DNA from 3 places in the Hydrogenophaga sp. UC242_50 genome. Region 3 is predicted to be linked to each of the others. Evidence: predicted binding sites of a transcription regulator. Region 3 holds the regulator's gene; each other region holds the start of a gene.
The links. The regulator LexA, encoded in region 3, represses DNA repair genes until DNA is damaged. The targets are predictions, from matches to a motif close to ACTGTATNNNNATACAGT.
Positions count from the first base shown of each region.

Region 1 (7,242 bases), 2.2 Mb from region 3:
AGTGGCCGACGGGCCCTGACACCTATTTTCTCTGCTGCTTGTTCGAGATGATGCGCTCGATGTCGTCGATAAGAAAGTCTAGGCCGGCCTGATGGGAGTCATCCCCCTCGAACGCAGCCGCAGCCTGCATCCCCATGACCGACGGTGGGCTGAGCAAAGCCCGCAACTCGCGCAACTTGATGGCCGTGATCGCCCGAGGTCTGCTGCGACGAGCCGTCCCTGGCTTGGCTTCCACGTTCGCCCGCGCCGTGCTGGCTGCCAAGACCAGTCGCATTGACTCCGCGAGGTCGTCGCGCTCTCTAGCGGGCACCGCGTCCGGGGACTGCGCTGCCAACACCAAGTCTTCCAGACCATCCAGCAGACTTTCGAGCTGCTGCGCGGCGGTTAGCCTTTTAGTCATCGCTTGCCTCTCCGTACTTGCGCGCCAAGGTGCGCTGGATTCGCTTTTGAGCGCTCGCATACTGTACCGGGGTCATTCCAGAGCGCGCCTGTGTTTCGGTGGGTGTCAGCCCTTCAGCCAGGCCGTGGATCACATGCAAGGCTTGGGGGTCGGCGGCGAACATCGCTTCCACTTGCCGGATGGCTTGGCGGGCCGCCAACTCAGTCTCCGGTGTCTGCTCGTCGGCTACCGTCTCCACGGCGCTGGGTCCCTCGTCATCGGCCCCAACCGCAAGCTGCTCCACCGGTTCTTTGGCGGTTCGCGCCCGTTCCTCGCTGGCAATGCTGCGCATGGTCTGCGCCAGAAAGGCGACCAAACTGACGTTCAACGGCCAAAGGCGCGCTCCGGCCAGCGCCCGGTAAAGCGCCTCGTGCAGTAGATCTTCCCAGCTCATAGCCGGCAGGCCGAGCGCGCGCAGCTTGGCAATTTGCCGCAGGCACTGCTGCTCACTAGGAGACAACATGGAGAAGGCGTACGCCACCTGATTGGGGGTCGCCACTTCTCTTTGCTGCGGTGCAGGACTGGTCATCTCATAAATATATGCTCACCCGCAGCCTGGTTGCGGACACGCCCGACACAAAAATTTTTTGTCCGGGGAGGGAGCGCCGGTGCGCATATCTAGGTAAGCGGCTAGTCGCCGCGAACCCAGAAAGGCATCAGGCACACCATGGCAGCTGAAAACACCCCCGCCGCGAAGGACCCGGACCGCAAGCAGGTCTACAAGATCACCATCGACAAGGTGCACTTTGATGTGCACCAGCCCTTGATCACCGGCGCCGCCTTGCTGCAGCTGGCGGGCAAGGTGCCGGTGGACCAATTCGGCATCTACATTAAGCACAAGGGTGCCCAGCCCGAGCGCATCGGTCTGGACAAGGAAGTTGACCTGCGCGAGCCGGGCGTGGAGCACTTCGTCACCTTGCCGCTGGACCAGACGGAGGGTTGAGCCATGCGCAGGGAGTTCTCGTTGCCGGCGGAGGACATGGAGTGGCTCGAAGGCTGTGCGCACGCCTATGACCTAGCCGCGGAGGCCAGCGTCTTGCGCGTGGTCCTCCACGACTTTGCGGTGCCCGCCGGCTACAACGTCTCGGCGGTCGACGTCAATGTGCGAATCGATCCGGGCTACCCCGACGCCCAGATCGACATGGCCTACTTCTTCCCGACACTGTCGCTTCAAAGCGGGCGCGCTATCCGCGCGACCAGTTCGGACAGCTTCGCCGGCAAGGAATGGCAGCGCTGGAGTCGGCACCGCACGCCTTCGAACCCTTGGCGTCCTGGCATTGACGGCTTGGGCACCCACTTCGCGCTTGTGCAGGAATGGCTGGCGCAGGAACTCAAGAAGGTCTGAGCATGGGCGTGTCGTTGACGTTGGCGCAGTTCCAGTTCGAGGAGTTGGCCTCTCACCTTTTTCCGCCGGACGGCTGCGAAGCCGTCGCCATCGTGTTGTGTGGTCGCGCAAAGTCCGCCTATGGCCATCGGCTGGTGGCGCGCAAGGTCGTGCTTGTGCCCTACGACCAATGCAGCGTCCGCAGACCCGATCGGGTGACGTGGTCCACGGCCATTCTGCTGCCGCTACTGGCGGAAGCGAACAAGCACAACATGTCGCTCGTGAAGGTCCACGGGCACCGGGGGTTTGATCGGTTCTCTGCAATCGATGACGAGTCCGACCGGGCCTTGTTCCCCAGCATTCATGGCTGGATGGATCAGAACCAGCCCCATTGCAGTGTCGTGGTGATGGACGATGGCCGCTGTTTCGGCCGTATCGTGGCGCCCGATGGCAGCTTCGAGACACTGGCGAGAGTGACGGTCGTAGGAGACGACATCCGGGTGTTCGATGCCCCAGGTGACACTCAGGCCGTTCCGGAGCAAGGTCGCCGGATTGCGCAGACCTTCGGCCAGGGCACCTACGAGAAGTTGACCCGTTTGCGCGTCGGGGTTGTCGGGTGCTCGGGAACGGGAAGCCCGGTCATCGAGCAGCTGGCGCGCAACTGCGTCGGATCGCTGGTGCTGGTCGACCCTGACGTCGTTGAACGCAAGAATCTCAACCGGATCCTGAATTCAACGATGGCCGACGTCGCTGCCCGGCTGCCCAAAGTCGAACTCGCGCGGCGAACCATCTCTCAACTGGAGTTGGGCACAGACGTGCTGGCGTTCCAGAGCATCCTATTCAACCGCGAGGTGGTGCGAGCGCTGGCGAGTTGCGACGTCCTCTTCGGCTGTATGGACTCGGTAGACGGGCGGTTTGCGCTGAACAAGCTGGCCTCGTTTTATGCCATTCCCTATTTCGACTTGGGGGTGCGCATCGACGCCGACGGCGCCGGTGGTGTCGACCAGGTGTGCGGTACGGTTCACTACCTCCAGCCCGGCGGATCGAGCCTGCTGAGCCGCCACCTGTTCACCATGGAGCAGGTCCGCGTCGCTGGACTCTATCGCACGGATCCCGGCGAATACCGCAAGCTCTTAGGCGAGGGTTATATCAAGGGCGTCAATGAGGACCAGCCGGCCGTCATTCAATTGAACATGCTGATCGCGAGCCTGGCGATCAATGAGTTCCTGGCGCGCCTGCATCCTTACCGCATGGACTCCAACGGAGACACCGCAACTTTTCGAGTCAGTCTGTCGCATGGCATATTCGCGGGCGAAACGGACGGACCACCTTGTCCGGTCTTCAAGCGCCACGTGGGCCGAGGAGACGTCGAACCCATGCTCGACATGCCCGAACTCAGCGCCGGAGCCAAATCATGATATTGGGTCGTCTTGCGCGTGCCTTCAGGCTTGTAATGGACCCGCGCCTAAAGTACGTCTATGCGTGGGCTGAGGATCCGCCGCCTGTGACCCGTCCCGGCTTTGTCTACTTGATCGGGGAACAACCGAAGCCTTGGTCCGCGCAGCTCATCTGTCCATGTGGATGCGGTGACGTCATCACGCTCAGTTTGATCGAGAACGACAACCCGAGATGGCGACACGCCATCCACCCGCTGGGCTCGATCTCTCTGTGGCCGTCTGTTTGGCGGACCAAGGGGTGTCGCAGTCACTTCTACATCAAGAAAGGAAAGGTGCTTTGGGCCTATCCACAGGACTCGTAGATTGTCGATGACAGCGTGCGTCCGCACTGGACAAGGTTCGTGCGGAGTTCAGAGCGCTGTGCGGCCGAGAACGGGCGAATGTGTATAGACTGACTTGGAGTATGAGGCGGCTCAACGCGCTGACGGCTAGCTTCGCCTAGGGATGGGTCCGCTTTGGGTCGGAGGCCGTCTTTCCCGTCGACTTCGTCGAACGACCACCGTCAGCCTTAAGCCGACTTCAAAGTAGGCGTGGGACCTTTGCTTGGGCGGCCCAATCCGCATACACGCGTGATCCGAACTTCACCTTTGACGTTTTCCCCTCTCAGGCTCCGGCGTTGAGATCAGCAAGTGCGCAGGAAACTGCCGCATGAACTCCATCGAACGCGCAGTCGGCGCATCGAGCCAGGTGTCGTACTGGTCGGCATGCAGGATCACCACCATGCGCTTCTCATCCTGTGGTTTGTGAAAGTGCTTGAACAGTTCGTGGTCGTCGGCATTGACGGTGAGCATGGTGAAACTGAACACCTCATCGCCCGTTGCCTTGCGGTTGCTGGTCCACAGCCCGGCGATGCCCATGGGCAGGCCATCCTTGCGCTGGATGCGTGTGGGAACCGCCACACCACTGCGCCAGTCGGGCTCGTAGATGTACTCCACGGGCACGACGCAGTGCTGACCGTTGCGCCAGGCATCCCGAAAACTGGGCTTCTCCGCCACCGTCTCTGACCGGGCGTTATAGGTCCGCCGCCCGAAGCTAAGTTCACCCGCCCAGTGCGGAATCATTCCGAAGAGACCAGCCTTGACCTCGCGCGGGGGAACGGCCTCGTCGCCCACATCCTTGTTCGGATGCCGGCGGATGAAGGGAGCCTCATAGATCGGCCAGACCTCGGCCTTCACCGTGGGCGGTGGCGCCTCCACACCGAAGTACATCCGCAGGCGCTCCGTGCTGGTCACGGCCACATAGTTCGAACACATGGGGAATTCTGGTCGGAAACGGCCTGCCGCCGTATACTGTACATATGAACAGTATCTGTACCAGCTCAACGCCCGTGACCTTTATGGCGTCCCCGCTCGAGCTGCCTATGCCCGCTGCTCCTGTGCGCGCAGGGTTTCCGTCGCCGGCCGAGGACTTCTCGGTCAACCGGCTGGACCTGACCCAGATCCTGGTCACGCACCCCCAGGCAACCTTCCTGCTGCGCGTGGCGGGCACCTCCATGCGGGACGCCGGCATCGACGACGGTGACACGCTGGTGGTTGACCGAGCCATCAAACCCCACCATGGCCAGGTGGTCGTGGCCGTGGTCGATGGCGAGTTCACGGTGAAGTATCTGCACCAGCGCGCGGGGCGGGTTCGCCTCAAGGCGGCCAACCCCACCTTCCCGGACATCGTGCCCCGGGACGGTCAGACGATCGAAGTGTGGGGTGTGGTCAGTTCCTGCATCAAGCGCTTCGCCGTCTGAACCCCTTCCACCCCTTCCACCCGACGCGAGCGATGCGGCCATGTACGCCCTGGTCGATGGCAACAATTTCTATGTTTCGTGCGAGCGGGTGTTCCGGCCCAGCCTGAACGGCCGGCCTGTCGTCGTTCTCTCCAACACGACGGTTGCGCCATCGCGCGCTCCAACGAAGCCAAGGACCTGGGCATAAAGATGGCCGCCCCCTGGTTCGGGATCAAGCATCTGGAGCAGGAAGCGGGTTTGGTGGCTCTGTCGGCCAACTTCACGCTGTACGGCGACATGAGCGACCGGATGATGAGCCTGGCCGCGGGGCTGGGCCCCACCCAGGAGATCTATTCGATCGATGAGAGCTTCATTGGACTGCAGGGTGTACGCGGTGATCTGGTGAAGCGGGCCAAGACGGTTCGTGAACGCATCCTGCAGTGGGTCGGCATTCCATGCTGCATCGGCATCGCACAAACCAAGACCCTGGCCAAGCTGGCGAACCACATCGCCAAGACCGCGGAACGCAAGCCTGGTAGCTACCCCAGCGAGTTGACGCAGGTGTGCAACCTGGCGACTTTGCCTGCGCAAGACCTGGAGGACGTGCTCCGGGCCTCCGAAGTGGGTGCCGTCTGGGGCGTGGGACCCCGCATCGGCAAGCAACTCCAGGAGGAAGGCGTGCGCACCGTCCTGGATCTCACGCGCATGGACCCGGCCACCATCCGCCGCCGATGGGGCGTGACACTGGAGCGCACGGTGCGCGAGCTCCAGGGGCAGCCCTGCATTGAGCTCGACGACGCGCCCGGACAAAAACAGCAAATCGCCTGCACGCGGTCGTTCGGCAAGCCCATGCACGAACTGGCGCCCCTTATCGAAGCGGTGAGTGAGTATGCCGGGCGAGCGGCCGAGAAGCTGCGCTCGCAGAAGAGCCTGGCCACCGAGCTGCTGGTGTTCATGCACACCTCACCCTATCGGCCCGGGCCGCAACTCTCCCGCAGCGTGGTGGTACCCCTGCGCCGACCCACCGACGACACGCTGGCACTGGCTCAGGCCGCTGCGGACGGCATGCGGTACATGTACGTGCCAGGGTACCGGTTCATCAAGGCCGGGGTCATCCTGGTGGACCTGCAATCCGCAGATGTGCTGCAACGTGAGCTGGATCTGGAGACGCCTGCGGACGACGAGCCGAAGCGCGATCGTTCACAGCTCATGGGCGCGATGGATGCGATCAACGGGCGATACGGCAAAGGCACGGTACACACCGCATCTACAGGAAAGGTCGGTCCTCAGCGGGTGTGGGGCATGAAGCAGGAGCGCCGTACGCCTCAGTACACGACACGGCTTGAGGATGTGCCCGTGGCGAGGGCGTGAGCAGAGCCGATTGTCATACCCCCACCCGTATGATGCCCACCGTGAACTTTCCTCCAGGGCATCCCACACTGCTGCGACACCCAGTACCGGATGGACTCCCTTTCCCGGTGGAGACGGTGCTCGAGTTGCCTGCGGTCGCGTATGAGGTGGAGCAGCGAGATGACTGGTGGATCGTGCGGATAGGGGCCACCGGTGAAGCGGTGTATCAAGGTCCAGGGCCGGTCGAAGTGTTCGTATCCGCTGCGCCATTTTGATGAACCAGCATCCGACGCCGCTATGGCATCCCACAACCGATGGTGTGACCCGCTACCGCGAGACTCGCTTGCCACTGGAACCGCACGAGTACCACGTCATCGAGTTGCCCAGCTTGGAGACCGTGCTCGTGATCGTGATTGCAAACGGCGAGGTGGTGTACAAGGGCGCAGGTCCAGTGAAGGTCTATCGCTCGCCAAGCCCGCTGTGACGTCACATAGATACCGGGCACGTTGAATGGCTGGGTGACTGTTCCAGACTGATCTGAGTCATTCGGGTGCGGATACTGGAGCGGCGGCATTTGCCAGAACCGGCTATTGATCGCTGCAGGCGACAGGCTGCACCGGCCATCATCCGGTCGGCACGCCGTTCCGCCGATAGACAACACAGCGAGAGGATGACGCCGGACGAACTGGATCTGTGGGCAACTGAAGCACTGAGAGGCGGGCAGACTGTTTGGCCCGCTGCCACAGCCTCAACGCGCCCCTTAGTCAAAGCCTGGAAAAAGCGGCCGCCACTTAAAGTCTTCTGAGCACCTCTCCCAGAGCAGAGTCAGCGTAGTCTTTGGCACGTTATATGGAAAGACAAGCAGCCGCTGCATATCTGAGAAGCCAAGGGCACTCTCCTTGCGTCGCTCATCAGTCCAAGTCTTTTCGGTGGCGCGACGCTTCAGGATCTTGTA
Region 1 is NZ_CP170553.1:1,069,220-1,076,461, reverse strand. Features, by position in the region: gene ACFJGX_RS05520 (hypothetical protein) at 23-400, opposite strand; gene ACFJGX_RS05515 (hypothetical protein) at 393-938, opposite strand; gene ACFJGX_RS05510 (multiubiquitin domain-containing protein) at 1,107-1,382, shown strand; gene ACFJGX_RS05505 (E2/UBC family protein) at 1,386-1,784, shown strand; gene ACFJGX_RS05500 (HesA/MoeB/ThiF family protein) at 1,787-3,181, shown strand; gene ACFJGX_RS05495 (DUF6527 family protein) at 3,178-3,522, shown strand; gene ACFJGX_RS05490 (SOS response-associated peptidase) at 3,802-4,473, opposite strand; gene ACFJGX_RS05485 (LexA family protein) at 4,581-4,958, shown strand; partial or broken gene ACFJGX_RS05480 (Y-family DNA polymerase) at 4,999-6,308, shown strand; gene ACFJGX_RS05475 (hypothetical protein) at 6,562-6,771, shown strand; gene ACFJGX_RS05470 (hypothetical protein) at 7,048-7,242, opposite strand, start outside.
Region 1: the regulator LexA is predicted to act here: its motif matches at 4,509-4,526, upstream of ACFJGX_RS05485 (LexA family protein).

Region 2 (7,242 bases), 330 kb from region 3:
CCCCGGCGCGTGGCCGCGCCGCCGCTGCGGAAGGGCGCGACCAGTTGCTTCTTGTCCAGCAGCGACTGCAGCAGCGGCAACCGGCCGATCACCACCCCTTGGCCGGCCACGGCGGCGGCCACCGCGTCGGCGTACTGGGTGAAGTGCATGGCGTTCTTCATGCGCATGTCCTGCAGGCCCATCACCTGGAACCAGGGGTCCCAGTCCGAGGTGATGGCGTGGCCGGCGGGTCTTTCCACGGTCAGCAGCGTGTGGTGGGCCAGGTCGGCGGGCTGGCGCAGCGGCGCGCCCGGCTGGCGCAGCAGGGCCGGCGCGCACAGGGGCTGCACCACTTCTTCGAACAGCGCCCGCCCGCGGCCAGCGCTGGACGGCACGAAGCGCACCGCCACATCCAGCCGATGGCGCTCCAGGTCCATCATGTCCATCGTGGCGGAGATGCGCACGTCCACCAGGGGATGGTCGGCGGCGAAGCGGGCCAGGCGGGGAATCAGCCAGAGCGAAGCGAAACCCTGTGTGCAGGTCATGGCGACCTGGCGCAGGCGCGGGCCGGGGCGCACGCGCGCCGAGGCGTCGCGCAGCCGCTCCAGCGCATCGCGCGTGGCCCGTTGCATCACCTCGCCGGCTTCGGTCAAGACCAGCGCGCGGTGCCGCCGCTCGAACAGCGGCGTGCCCAGGCTGTCTTCCAGCAGCTGGATCTGCCGGCTCACGGCCGACTGCGTGAGGTTGAGCTCCTGCGCGGCCAGCGTGAAGCTCAGCGTGCGCGCCGCCGCGTCGAAGCAGGGCAGCAGGTCCAGCCGCAGCATCTGCGAGCGCGGCAGCGGGAGCAGTTCGGCGCCGGTTTTCACATTCTTGAATGGCATGCGAAGCATTCGAAATGAACGTTTGTCCAGTATAGGACGGCTCCGTACAGTCATGCACATCCCTGATGCGAAAGGAGTGTTCCATGACAACCGACACCTTGACCGTGGACCTGAACATGCCCCACCGGGCCGTGAAGGCCATCCCCTCGGGCGCCTTGCGCCTGGTCTGCCGCGAAGGCAGCGTCTGGATCACGCTGGACCACGACCAGCAGGACGTGATCCTCAACGCGGGCGAGCATTTCGTCGCCCAACCGCACCACCGCGTGATCGCCTACGCCCTGCAGACCGCCGTGCTGCGGCTGGAGCCGCTGCCCTGCGCGCGGCGCGCCACCGCCTCGCGCTGGAACTGGCTGCCCCGGCGCCGCGCGCGCGGTCTGCGCAACCGCCTGAGGGCGCCCCACGCCGGTGCGCGAGAATGGAGGCCGTTGTCCATCACGACCTCACGGAAACCGCCACCATGCCCTTCACCATCCCCTTCGCCGACCGCCTCAACAACGTCGAAACCTCCGCCATCCGCGAACTCTTCAAGCTGCTGGGCAAGCCCGGCATCATCAGTTTTGCCGGCGGCTTTCCCGACAGCGCGATGTTCGACGTGGACGGGATCCGTGAAGCGGTGAACGCCGCGCTGACCGAAGAGGCCGGAGGCGCGCTGCAATACGGCGCCACCGAGGGCTACCAGCCCCTGCGCGAACAGCTGGCCGCCTTCATGGCCAGCAAGGGCGCGAAGGACGTGGGCGCGAACGACCTCATCGTCACCACCGGCAGCCAGCAGGGCCTGGACCTGCTGGGCAAGACCCTGGTCTCGCCCGGTGACAAGGTCATCGTCGAAGGCCCGACCTTCCTCGCCACCATCCAGTGTTTCCGCCTCTACGGCGCCGAGCTCATCAGCGCGCCGGTGGACGGCGACGGCGTGAAGACCGACGAGCTGGAAAAGCTCATCGCCGAACACAAGCCCAAGTTCGTCTACCTCATCCCCACCTTCGGCAACCCCAGCGGCGGCCTGCTCAGCCTGGAGCGGCGCAAGCGGGTGCTGGAGATGGCGGTGAAGCACGACACGCTGATCGTCGAAGACGATCCATACGGCGACCTCTACTTCGGCGCGGCCCCGCCGCCCAGCCTGCTCGCGCTCAGCCCCAGCGTGCCCGGCAGCCGCGAGCGCCTGGTGCACTGCGGATCCTTGAGCAAGGTGCTCAGCCCCGGTCTGCGCGTGGGCTGGATGGTGGGCCCGGCCGAGCTGCTGGCCAAGGCCACCATGTGCAAGCAGTTCAGCGACGCCCACACCAGCACCTTCGCCCAGGCCACCGCCGCGCAGTACCTCAAGGCCGGCCGCATGCCCGCTACGCTGGACAAGGTGCGCAAGGTCTACGCCGAGCGCGCCACCACCATGGGCAACGCCCTGCGCCGCGAGCTGGGCGACGCGATCGACTTCGTGCAACCCCAGGGCGGCCTGTTCGTCTGGGCCAGCCTCACGGGTGCTGGTGGCAAGGTGAAGGACGGCGGTGAGCTGGCCAAGCGCGCGATCGAAAAAGGCGTGGCCTTCGTGCCTGGCGCGCCGTTCTTCGCGCGCAACCCCGACCACGCGACGCTGCGCCTGTCCTTCGCCACCGTGGGGCTGGAGAAGATCGAGGAAGGGATCGGGCGCCTGGGCCAGGCGGTCTGAGCGGCGTCGTCAGCCAGAGCGCTTCTTGGTGCGGCTCTCGGCCTTGCGGGATTCCAGCCGCTCCGCCTCGGCCACGGCCAGCACTTCTTCCAGTGCCGTGATGGCCAAGGCCATTTCCTGGCGAAAGAGCGGCGCTGCTTGCCTGGCGTTGTGCAGCACGTGCCTGGCGCGCTCCGGGTCGATCTCGCTGCCGTAGCGCCTGCGGCCCACGTGGCGAAAGCCGCGCAGATCATCCAGCAGTTGCTGCAGCGCTTCGCTGATCAAGGCATCGCGTGTCCCGGTGGCGGCCGCGGCGGTCTTGATCAACCTGGCGTGGTAGGCCGGGTCTTGCGCCATGGGCGGGTCCGTCCGCTTGAGGATCGCTTCCAGAATGGTCTCCATGCCGGTATAGACGCTGTTGACCGTGGCGCCGGCCAGCTTGCCGTAAGCCCAGTCCCCTGCGGCGGGGTTCTGAGCTTCCCAGCGCCCGAACTCCTCCAGCTCTTTGTCGAGCTTGGCCATCTCGGCCTCGAAGTCTCTTCTATGCATTCAGGCTGTCCTGTATGCGGGCAAAGGCGTCGGGTCCGATGGTCTCTTCGGCCACGACATCCACCGGGATGGTGAGGCGCTCGGCCAGCGTTTCGGAGACCGCGCGCATGGCCCCCAGCGGCCCGGGGTCGGTGATCAGCAGATCGATGTCGGAGTGGGGCGTGGTCTGGCCTGTTTTCATCGAGCCGAAGAGCCGGACCGTCACGCCTTTTTTCTTCATGGCCGCGATGATTGCGCGCGCCTCTTGCCGACCCAGGCGCAGACGCGCTTCGGCCTGCCGCTGTGTGCCGGCATCAGGTTGGTGGAGCGAGAGCCTGGGGTGGGCCCGCGTCTGCACGTGCATTGGGGGTTCAGGTGCCCTTGGTTTGGCGGGCCTGCCCCGGGGCAGCCTCGGGTCGGCCACATCCGAGGGGATGAGCCACAGGGTCAGCGGCCCCAGGCTGTGCTGGGCGGCGCCCGGGATTCGACCGGTGCGGCACAACTGCCGCACCCGTTCCGCGCTGATCCCATAGGCCTTGGCGTATTCCGCAGGCGAAAGCAGGGAGACGGGCGCACCCGATCCCCCGGAAGAAGGCCGGGCAGAGCGTCGAGCGGAGTGAACGGGAACCATGGCGCATTCTACAAAAAACGTAGACCCCCACAATATTTAATGAACCGCCGCTTGCCCTTCAGATGGACAGGACTTGGGCTTTCATATACTGTACGGAGATACAGTATTTTGAAGCTGCCCATTTTCCCCGCGCATCCATCCCGCCATGCTGCCCGCCGTTTTCTGGCAGGAGGACGATCCGTCCCCGGCCCCCACACCCGTTCGCCCGGTGCCGCCGCCCGCTGGTGGCCTGTCGGCGGCCGTGGCCGCGGCGCTGTGGCGGGGTGACCAGCTCGGCGCGCCGGTCTCGGCGGTGTGGCCCAGCGGCTTCGCCGCGCTGGACGCGCAGTTGCCTGGCGGTGGCTGGCCCGGCCACGGGCTGACCGAAATCCTCACCCCGCACAGCGGCACGCTGGAATGGCGCCTGCTCGGGCCGGCGCTGCGCCAAGTCTGTGCCGCCGGGCAGGCGGTGGTGGTGATCGGCCCGCCGCTGTCGCCGCACCTGCCCGGCCTGCGCTTCGAAGGCCTCGACGAGCGCCAGCTGGTCTGGGTGCAGGCCGACACGGCGGCCGAGCGCCTGTGGTCGGCCGAGCAGCTCATCAAGGCCCAGGCCGGCGGCGCGATCGTCGCCTGGCTGCCGCGGGCGAGGGCAGCGCAGATCCGCCGGCTGCAGGTGCTCGCCACCGGCTTCGAGTCGCCGGTGTTCGTGTGCCGGCCCATGCACGCCCTGGGCGAGTCGTCGGCCGCGCCGCTGCGCGTGCAGGCCTGCGTGGGGGTGGACTGGGAGCTGCAGTTGCGCATCGCCAAGCGCAAGGGCCCGCCGCTGGAGGCCACCCTGCACCTGCCCTCGGTGCCGGGTGGCCTGGCCACCATCCTCCCACCCCGGCTGCGTGAGCCCAGCCGGTGGATGCCCCGAACCGAAGAGAACGAGCATGTTGTGGTCCGCCCTGCTGCCCAGCCCGAGCGCCGGCACAGCCCCGCCCACTGAGGCCGCGCCGCAGCGCGCGCTGGCGACCTGGGCCTTGCAGTTCACGCCCCGCGTAGCCCTGGCCGACGAAGCCGTGCTCATGGAGGTGGCGGCCAGCGCGCGCCTGTTCGGTGGCCGCCGTGCCTTGCGCGAGCGCGTGTGGGGCGAAGCCCGCGAACTCGGCGTGGCGCAGCTGGCCTGGGCGCCCAACGGCCTGGCCGCGCTCGCGCTGGCGCGCGCCGGCATCGAGAACGGTTTCCAACGCCCGCTGGCCGCGCTGCTCGACACCCTGCCCATGGACACGCTGAGCGCCGTGCGGCCGCACCGGCTCACGCTCGAACACATCGGCTGCCGCACGCTGGGCGACGTGCGCGCGCTGCCGCGCAGCGGCCTGGGCCGCCGCTTCGACCAGCTCCTGTTGCAGGCGCTCGACCAGGCCTACGGGACCGCGCCCGAGGCGCACGACTGGGTGGCGCTGCCCGAGCATTTTGAAGAGCGGCTCGAACTCATGGCCCGCGTGGAGCAGGCGCCGGCCCTGCTGTTCGGCGCGCGGCGCCTGCTGCGCGTGCTCAGCGGCTGGCTGGCCGCGCGGCGCGCGGGCGTCACCGCCTTCACGCTGCGCTGGGCACACGACGCGATGCGCGCGCGCGCGGCGGGCGAGGGCGGCGAGATCACCATCCGCACCGCCGAGCCCACGCGCGACATCGAACACCTCTGCCGCCTGCTGGGTGAGCACCTGGCGCGCGTGAAACTGCTCGCGCCCGTGGGCGACCTGGTGATGGTGCGCAACCGAGGTGCGGCCGCTGCATGACGTGAGCGCCTCGCTGTTGCCCGACACCGTGCGCCAGGGCGAGCAACTGGGCCTGGTGCTGGAGCGGCTCTCCGCCCGCCTGGGGCCGCAGCGCGTGCTGCGCCCGGTGCTGTGCGAAGACCACCGCCCCGAATGGATGTGCCGCTGGCAGCCGGCCACGCTGCCCCTGCCGCGCCAGGGCGCGCCCGGCACCGAACTGCCACAGCCCGGCTTCGTGCTGCCCATGCCCTTGCGGTTGGCCGTGCGCGACCACCGGCCGGTCCACCACGACAGCGAACTGGTCATGCTGCTCGGGCCGCAGCGCGTGGAGGGCGGCTGGTGGGACCGCGTCGAAGGCGCCGAGCGCATGCGCAACGTGGTGCGCGACTACTGGGTGGCCCTGTCCCCGCAGGCCGGCGTGCTGTGGGTGTTCCAGACCCGGCTGGACGGCGCGCCCGCCTGGTACCTGCATGGGCACTTCGCCTGAAGGCACCGCCATGAACGCCGATGCCCTTCCCGATTACGCCGAGCTGCGCTGCCTCTCGAACTTCAGCTTCCTGCGCGGCGCCAGCCACCCCGAGGAACTGGTCGAGCGCGCGCAAGCCCTGGGCTACCGCGCCCTGGCCCTGGTGGACGAGTGTTCCCTGGCCGGCGTGGTGCGCGCCCACGTCGCCGCGAAAAAGCACGGCTTCAAGCTGCTGATCGGCAGCCAGTTCCAGGTGCGGTGCGACGCGCCCTTCACCCTGGTCGTGCTGGCCTGCAACCTCAACGGCTACGGCAACCTGTGCGAATTCATCACCCGCCTGCGCCGCAGCGCCCCCAAGGGCACCTACCGGTTGACGGTCGGCGACATCGATGCCGCGGCCCTGGCCGACTGCGTGGTGATCGCCGTGCCCGACCGCCACAGCGACCAGGATCCGATGGACACCATCGCGCGTTGGCTGCTGCAGCACTTCATGGGCCGCTGCTGGCTCGGCGTGGAACAGCTCTGCCGTTTCGACGACGAAATGCGCCTGCACCAGCTGCGCCAGAGCAGCGCGCTCACCGCCGTGCCGCTGGTGGCCGTGGGCGACGTGCGCATGCACGTGCGCTCGCGCAAACCCCTGCACGACGTGCTCACCGCCACGCGCATCGGCAAGCCGCTCACCGAATGCGGCTTCGCGCTGGAGCCCAGCGCCGAGCAGCGCCTGCGCGCGCGCCTCACGCTGGGTCAGCTCTACCCCGCCGACCTGCTGGCCGAAACCCTGGCGGTGGCCGCGCGCTGCGATTTTTCGCTGGACGAACTGCGCTACCAGTACCCGAGCGAGGTGATTCCCGAGGGAGAAACGCCGCAGAGCCACCTGCGCCAGCTGACCGAAGAAGGTGCCCGCAGGCGGTGGCCGCAGGGCACGCCCGAGGCGTTTGCGAAACAGATCGAGCACGAGCTGGAACTCATCGCCTACAAGCGGTACGAGCATTACTTTCTGACGGTGCACGACATCGTGGCCTTCGCCCGCTCGAAAGCCATCCTGTGCCAGGGCCGGGGCTCGGCGGCCAACAGCGTGGTGTGTTACTGCCTGGGCATCACCGAAGTGGACCCGGGGCGCACGGGCCTGCTGTTCGAGCGCTTCATCTCGCGCGAACGCGACGAACCGCCCGACATCGACGTGGACTTCGAGCACGAGCGGCGCGAGGAAGTCATCCAGTACCTGTACGGGAAATACGGCCGCGAGCGCGCCGCGCTCACCGCCACCGTCATCAGCTACCGCCCGCGCAGCGCGCTGCGCGACGTGGGCAAGGCCCTGGGCTTTGCGGAAGGCTCGCTCGATGTGCTGGCCAAACAGTCGCGCTGGTGGGACGGGCACGCGA
Region 2 is NZ_CP170553.1:2,930,946-2,938,187, forward strand. Features, by position in the region: gene ACFJGX_RS15070 (LysR substrate-binding domain-containing protein) at 1-860, opposite strand, end outside; gene ACFJGX_RS15075 (DUF2917 domain-containing protein) at 977-1,477, shown strand; gene ACFJGX_RS15080 (PLP-dependent aminotransferase family protein) at 1,390-2,520, shown strand; gene ACFJGX_RS15085 (hypothetical protein) at 2,530-3,021, opposite strand; gene ACFJGX_RS15090 (nucleotidyltransferase domain-containing protein) at 3,041-3,391, opposite strand; gene imuA (translesion DNA synthesis-associated protein ImuA) at 3,804-4,625, shown strand; gene ACFJGX_RS15100 (Y-family DNA polymerase) at 4,570-5,415, shown strand; gene ACFJGX_RS15105 (hypothetical protein) at 5,417-5,881, shown strand; gene ACFJGX_RS15110 (error-prone DNA polymerase) at 5,892-7,242, shown strand, end outside.
Region 2: the regulator LexA is predicted to act here: its motif matches at 3,746-3,763, upstream of imuA (translesion DNA synthesis-associated protein ImuA).

Region 3 (7,242 bases):
GTGCCTCAATGCGGATGTCTTTTTTGGCGATACGCAAGTGTCGCCCGGTCTGGTTCGCAGCACGCCCCAGAAAGCCGAGGCCGAGTCCTCGGTGCGCATCCAGACTCGGCAGCCCATCAACGAACCCATCGTCACCTTGTACGTGCGCGCCGGCTGCGGCACCGCGTTCACCCGCCGCTTCGTGCTGCTGGCCGACCCGCTCAACGAGCCGATGGCGCCGGTCGACCGATCCAACAACCCGGTGGCCGTGGCGCCCCCGGCGGTGGCGCAGGCGCCTTCCACGCCTGCGGGTCCCGGTGTCGCGGGCGGCAGCCTGGTAGAGAGTGGCACCGCCAGCGCTCGGCCGCCCGTTGCGGCTGGCCCTGTGGCTTCGCCATCGGCACGGCCTGCGCCCAAGCCCGCCGCGAAACCGGGTGCCACCGCCTCGCCCCGTGCGAGCAGTGTGGTGCGCCGTCCACCGGCACCCCCTGCGGCGCCCCGCCTGCAGCTGGACCCGATCGATCTGGATGCGGGCATCGAGCGCGATCCGACGCTCAAGCTCTCGCCCTTCTTGCTGAGTGAGCCCGCCACCTCCGAAGAAGCCCGCGCCGCCGCCGGCCTGCTCTGGAAGTCTCTCAGCGCGTCGCCGGAAGACATCCTGCGGGACGCCCAGAAACTCGCGGCGCTGGAGGCGGAAGCCGAGCAACTGCGCAACGCCCGGGCCCAGAGCCAGAACAGCATTGGCGAGCTGAACGCCCAACTGAATGAGGCGCGTGACCAGCGCTACCGCAACTGGCTGGTGTACCTGCTGGGCGCACTGCTGTTGCTGACGCTTCTGGCGCTGCTGATGGCGTCGCGCCGCCGTCCAGCGCAGGCCGGGTCCGAGGCGTCCCGTGCGTGGTGGTCCTCGACGCCTGAAGACAAAACCATGCCGGCACAGCTCCGCAAGCCCGTGCGCCAGGGCGCCCCGATGGTGGCGGCCCCCGCGCCCGGCGGCGTGGAACTCGATCTCCACCTGGATCAGGATTCGTCGCTGGACGATTTGCAGGCCCTGGATGGCGCCGCTGCGCGCGAGAGCGATCCACAGTCGGAGTCGGCGGTTGCGCTGCCATCGCGCGACCGTCGGGATTTTTCACCGAGCGCCTTGGGCATCTCCCGTTCGGTGCGCACGGAAGAGTTGTTCGACATTCAGCAGCAGGCCGACTTTTTCGTGTCGCTGGGTGAAGACGAGCAGGCCATCCAAGTGCTGCGCAACCACCTGGCCGAGAGCCATGAGCCCAGCCCCCTGGCTTACCTGGATCTGTTCAAGCTCTATCACCGCCTGGGGCGCCGCGAAGACTACGACGCCCTGCGCGACGAGTTCAACCACGTCTTCAATGCCGGCGCGCCGCCCTTCAACCGCTACACCGACGGTGGTCGAGGCCTTGAAGCCTACGAAACGGCCTTCAGCCGCATTCAGTCGCTGTGGCCGGAGCCCCGGGTGCTGGACCTGATCGAGGAGTCGATCTTCCGGGACGCCAGCGACGACGAAGTCGAGGTGTTCGATCTCGAGGCGTACCGCGAGCTCTTGCTGTTGCACGCGATGGCCAAGGAGCTGATCAAGCGAGACGAGCCGTCCGCGGCAAAGCACAGCGAATTCCGGCACACGAACATGCAACCGCTGAAAGCCGACGGCCGGCGTCCGAGCGCGCCAGCCGGCAAGAAGCCCCCCGTCGCTGAAGAGCCTGCTGGCGGTCGCAACACCCAGCCGATGGACCTGGGTGTGCTGGTGCCTGCGTCGTCCCACCTGGGCCTGGACATCAACCTGAACGACCTCTCCGAGTTCTCTGCCTTCGAGGCCTTGTTGCCAGAGGTGTCGCCGCCCGTGGAGCCGACCGCCAAGGCAGGTGACGCCCAGGACCTGCCGCTGAGCAACCTGATCGATTTCGAGGTGTTGGACTTCATGCCGCCGGACGACGAGCCAGGCTCGAAGCCGGATGGCAAACGCTGACGCCCTTGGTACCCAGAAAAAACGCCGGTGACAACCGGCGTTTTTTCTGGGGTGAGGTCGATCGCAGCCATCAGCGTCGAACCTGCAGCGCGCCTGGATTGACGATATTGGTCGGTGTGCCCTTGATGTAGTTGACCACGTTGTCGAACGCAGAGGAGAAGTACATCTCGTAGCTGTCCTGCTCGACATAGCCGATGTGGGGCGTGCAGATGCAGTTTTCGAGCCGCAGCAGGGCATGGCCTTGCAGGATGGGCTCGGATTCGAACACGTCGATCGCGGCCATGCCCGGGCGACCCCGGTTCAGCGCGGCGATCAGCGCCTCGGGCTGGATGAGCTCGGCGCGGGAGGTGTTGACCAACAGCGCGGAGGTCTTCATGGCGGCGAGGTCTTCGGGTGTCACACAGCCCGCGTTGCTCTCGCTCAGCCGCAAGTGCAGGCTCAGCACGTCGGCCGTTTCAAACAGGGCTGCCTTGCTGGGGGCCACATCGAAACCATCGGACGCGGCGCGGGCACAGCTTTCTTCGCTGCCCCACACGATCACGCGCATGCCGAAGGCCCGCCCGTAACCTGCCACCATCTGCCCGATGCGGCCGTAGCTCCAGATGCCCAGCGTCTTGCCACGCAACACCATGCCCACGCCGAAATTGGCGGGCATGGCAGCAGCCTTCAGCCCGGCCTGTTGCCAGGCGCCATGCTTGAGGTTGGAGACGTATTGCGGGATGCGGCGCATGGCCGCAAGCATCAGGGCCCAGGTGAGCTCGGCGGTGGAGACGGGTGAACCCACGCCCTCGGCCACCGCGATGCCACGCTCGGTGCAGGCATTGACGTCCACATGCCCGCCCACGCGCCCGGTCTGGGCGATGAGTTTGAGCCGGGGGAGTTTTTCAACCAGTTGACGGGTGATGGCGGTGCGTTCCCGGATCAGGACCAGCACATCGGCATCGCGCAATCGGATGGACAGCTGGCCCACGCCCTTGACCGTGTTGGTGAAGACTTTGGCCGGGTAAGGCTCCAGTTTCTCGGCACACCGCAGTTTGCGCACAGCGTCCTGATAGTCATCAAGGATCACAATATTCATGACCCTATTGTGCCTTCACCTCCCAGGCCTTCCGGGCCGCTGACCCCTGGTTACAAGCAGGCACGGCGCGCCGGGAGCCTGGAGGATGGCCGTGTGCTCGCTGGCGGCGGCCGAGTTCAGGCCGCGCGCGTGGACAGCTGGCGTTCCTGGTCGGCCAGTCGATCGAGTTCGGCGCACACATCGTTGATGCGGCCCGAGATCACCAGCCTGACACCGGCCCGGTGCGCCGCCGCGGGGCCGGTCTGCTGCAGCACGCGCACGCGAGGCACAGGGTCCGCTGCCGGTGGCACGGCCCGCAAGACAAGTGGACTGCGGGCCGTGCTGGCGCGCTTGAGCCACCCGGCACGCGCAAAGCGCTGTACAACCTGCGCTGCGCACGGGCTCGTTGGCGGCCGTTGCCCGGCGAAGGGCGGGAGAGGGCAACCAGCAGTCGATCAACTGCAAAGGGGCGCGCCACGTGTTGGTGTTGAAAATTTTTCCCATGCGAAACTCCATTGGGTGGGGTTGAACACAGGCAGGATTGCAAAATCAAACGCCTTCGCAGGGATGTGTCCTTGTGGTGGGTTGTGCACCCACCGGGACCAAACGCCCGCCACCTGCTGAGGCGACACGGACCGGGATCGGTCAGAGCTGGAAGCTGTTGCGGATCAGGCCCACGGCGAGTCCTTCGATTTCGAATGGCTCGCCCGGTTCGACGACGATGGTCTTGTAGTCGGGGTTTTCCGCGTGCAATTCAATCAGGTGCTGGCGCCGCATGAAGCGTTTGACGGTGACGTCGTCACCCAGGCGGGCCACCACGATCTGGCCGTTCTTGGCTTCCTTCGTGGCCTGCACGGCGAGCAGATCGCCGTCCATGATGCCGATGTCGCGCATGGACATGCCACGCACCTTGAGCAGGTAGTCGGGCGTGCGCTGGAACAGGCTGCGCTCGACCTGGTAGGTCTGGTCCACATGCTCCTGCGCCAAGATGGGCGAACCGGCTGCGACGCGACCGATCAGGGGGAGCACCAGCTGGGCCAGGCTGGGGATCGGCAGTGTAAGCTGGCGCCCGCGCGAATCGTTGATGGACTGCAGGTCTTCGCTGCGCAGGCGGATGCCTCGCGAAGTGCCACTGACCAGTTCGATCACGCCCTTGCGTGCCAACGCTTGCAGATGCTCTTCGGCGGCATTGGCCGACTTGAACCCGAGTTCGCTGGCGATTTCGGCACGGGTGGGCGGTGCGCCGGTGCGTGCGATCGCCGTCTGGATCAATTCCAGAATCTGTTGCTGCCGGGCGGTGAGCTTCGGTGCGGTATGGGGCATGTCGAGCATGAGGACCTCGTCGTGAACGTGGTGCGCAAGGGGAACGCCATCTGGGAAGACAGGAACAATGCGGGAAGTGGCTGATACCTGTTTTCTTATCCAGTATCTGTATTTTTAACCAGTTTTCAAGGATTGGCAAGTGGTGGACACAAATCAGGGCCGGCGGCTCGTGATCCTGGGCACGGGCGGCACCATCGCCGGGCGTGCGGCGCAGGCGGGCGACAACGTGGGCTACGTGGCGGGGCAGGTCGGCGTGGCCGATCTGGTGGCGGCCGTTCCGGCTTTGGCCGGCGTGCCGTTGGAGGTGGAGCAGGTCGCCCAGATCGACAGCAAGGACATGGGCCTGCCGGTGTGGCAGGCCCTGGCGGCACGGCTCCAGGCGCATCTGGACGATCCCCAGGTGTCGGCGGTGATCGTGACGCACGGCACCGACACCCTGGAGGAAACGGCGTTCGTGCTGCAGCGCCTGCTCCAACCCACCAAGCCTGTGGTGCTGACCTGCGCGATGCGCCCGGCTTCCGCGCTGGTGCCGGATGGGCCGCAGAACCTTGCCGACGCGCTGGCCGTGGTGCGGCATGGGGAGGCCGGCGTGGTGGTGGTGTGTGCCGGACAGGTGCACGGCGCGCTGGAGGTGGCGAAGGAGCACACCTACCGCCTGGACGCTTTTGACTCTGGAGACGCGGGGCCGCTGGCTTGTGTGGAGGAGGGGAGGTGCGCCGTTTCCGATCCCGGGGCGCCTCCGTTGCTTCCCACGATCCAGCCCCGCTGGCCCGCTTCCTGGCGGCCGACGCCCTGCCTCGGGTCGAACTGGTGACCAGCCATGCCGACGCGGACGGCAGCCTGGTGCGGGCCTTGATGGCGCCAGGCGCCGCCCGTCCCTTGCGGGGCATCGTGGTGGCCGGCACGGGCAACGGTACCGTTCACCAGGCGCTGACCGATGCGCTGAATGCCGCGCAGGCACAACGGGTGCGGGTGGTGCTGGCGACGCGTTGTGCGCGCGGAAGGGTGGTGCCGCACGCTGGCCTGCCATTCGCGCACTCGGCCGGGCTCTCGCCGGTCAAGGCCCGGTTGGCGCTGGCGCTGGACCTGCTGATGGAATGACGCGATGTTCGCCGCGCTCGGTGCCCACGCCTGGGCGTACCCCATGCTGGAAGTGGCCCATCTGCTGGGCGTGGCGCTGTTGCTCGGCAACCTGACGCTGCTGGAACTGCGGGTGTTCGGCTGGGGCCAGAGCCTGCCTGTGGAGCCCCTGGCGAAACTGAGCCTGGGCCTGGTGGCGGTGGGTTTCGCACTGGCCGCCGTGTCGGGCCTCCTGATGTTCGGTACCCAGGCCGGGGAACTGCTGGCGAATCGCGTGTTCACAGCCAAGATGGTGTTGATCATGCTGGCGGGGTGCAACGCCGGCTGGTTCCACGCCCGCCGATCGCTGCAGCGCCAGGACCGCACTGCGCGCCTCTTGATGCTGCTGTCGTCGGCCTTGTGGCTGCTGGTGCTGACCTGCGGCCGTTGGATCGGTTACGTGTGATGGGAAGGAGATCTCCATGCAACGACGTGATGTGATTCGGACCGGGGCCTGGCTGGGCCTGGGGGGTTGGGGCGGTGGGGCGCTGGCCCACCATGGCTGGAGCAGCTTCGACCAGGACCGTCCGCTCTACCTGGAGGGGCGGGTGGTCGAGGTGAAGTGGCGCAACCCGCACGCCGAGCTGGTGCTGGAGCTGCCCGAGGCCCTGCGCCTGCCGGCCGACCTCGGCCAACGCCCTTTGCCCGCCCAGACGGCGGGCATCGACGGGCCCGCGCTGCTGCGCCAAGACCGTGTTGCCCACGCGCCGCGACCGGCGCTGGGAGATCGAACTGGCGCCGCTGTTCCGGTTGGGGCAATGGCAGATGCCTGAGGTCAAGACCGGGGCCTCCCTGTCCACCGTGGGCTTCACGTTCAAGGACGAGAAGGGCGAAGCGATCCTGCGCGCCGAGTACGTGTTTCTGGAGGGCAAGGCCTACGGCCTGCGCTCCAGCCCGGCTTGAGCCCTCCTGAAAGCGGAACACCCGGCACGTGGCCGGGTGTTCTGCGGGAAGCCGGGGTGGCTTACTTCGACAGCGCCTCGAAGGCGCGCGCCGTGATGTCCTCGACCGAGCCCATGCCGCTGATGGCGCGGTACTTGGGCGCGGCGGCCGCGTCCGAGCGCGCCCAGCTGCTGTAGTAGTCCACGAGGGGACGGGTCTGTGCGCTGTAGACCTCGAGCCGCTTCTTCACGGTCTCTTCCTTGTCGTCTTCGCGCTGGATCAACGGCTCGCCGGTCACGTCGTCCTTGCCTTCCACCTTGGGCGGGTTGAACTTGACGTGGTAGGTGCGGCCCGAGGCGGGGTGCGAACGGCGGCCGCTCATGCGTTCGATGATGGCGTCGAACGGCACGTCAATTTCCAGCACGTAGTCCAGCTTCACGCCGGCGGACTTCATGGCATCGGCCTGCGGAATGGTGCGCGGGAAGCCGTCGAACAGGAAGCCGTTGGCGCAATCGGACTGGGCAATGCGTTCCTTGACCAGGTTGATGATGAGGTCGTCGCTGACCAGACCGCCGGATTCCATCACGGCCTTGGCTTGCAGCCCCAGGGGGGTGCCGGCCTTCACCGCCGCGCGCAGCATGTCGCCGGTGGAGATCTGGGGGATGCCGTATTTTTGGCAAATGAACGTGGCTTGCGTTCCTTTGCCGGCACCCGGGGCGCCCAACAGAATCAGTCTCATCGCTTTCCTTTTTTCAGAGTTTCAATGGCGTGGCCGCTTGTCTCGAGCGGCGGCCCCAGGGCGTGGGAGCCGGGGCGACCGGTCGAGGATAGCACGGGCACCCTTCGCTCTGGCTGACAGGAAAAGGGCTCCGACGCCCACCGCAAGGCCCGT
Region 3 is NZ_CP170553.1:3,259,162-3,266,403, forward strand. Features, by position in the region: gene ACFJGX_RS16780 (FimV family protein) at 1-1,969, shown strand, start outside; gene ACFJGX_RS16785 (D-2-hydroxyacid dehydrogenase family protein) at 2,040-3,047, opposite strand; gene ACFJGX_RS16790 (hypothetical protein) at 3,164-3,307, opposite strand; gene lexA (transcriptional repressor LexA) at 3,672-4,349, opposite strand; partial or broken gene ACFJGX_RS16800 (asparaginase) at 4,492-5,450, shown strand; gene ACFJGX_RS16805 (hypothetical protein) at 5,455-5,874, shown strand; gene ACFJGX_RS16810 (DUF6152 family protein) at 5,891-6,241, shown strand; gene ACFJGX_RS16815 (hypothetical protein) at 6,234-6,371, shown strand; gene adk (adenylate kinase) at 6,433-7,089, opposite strand.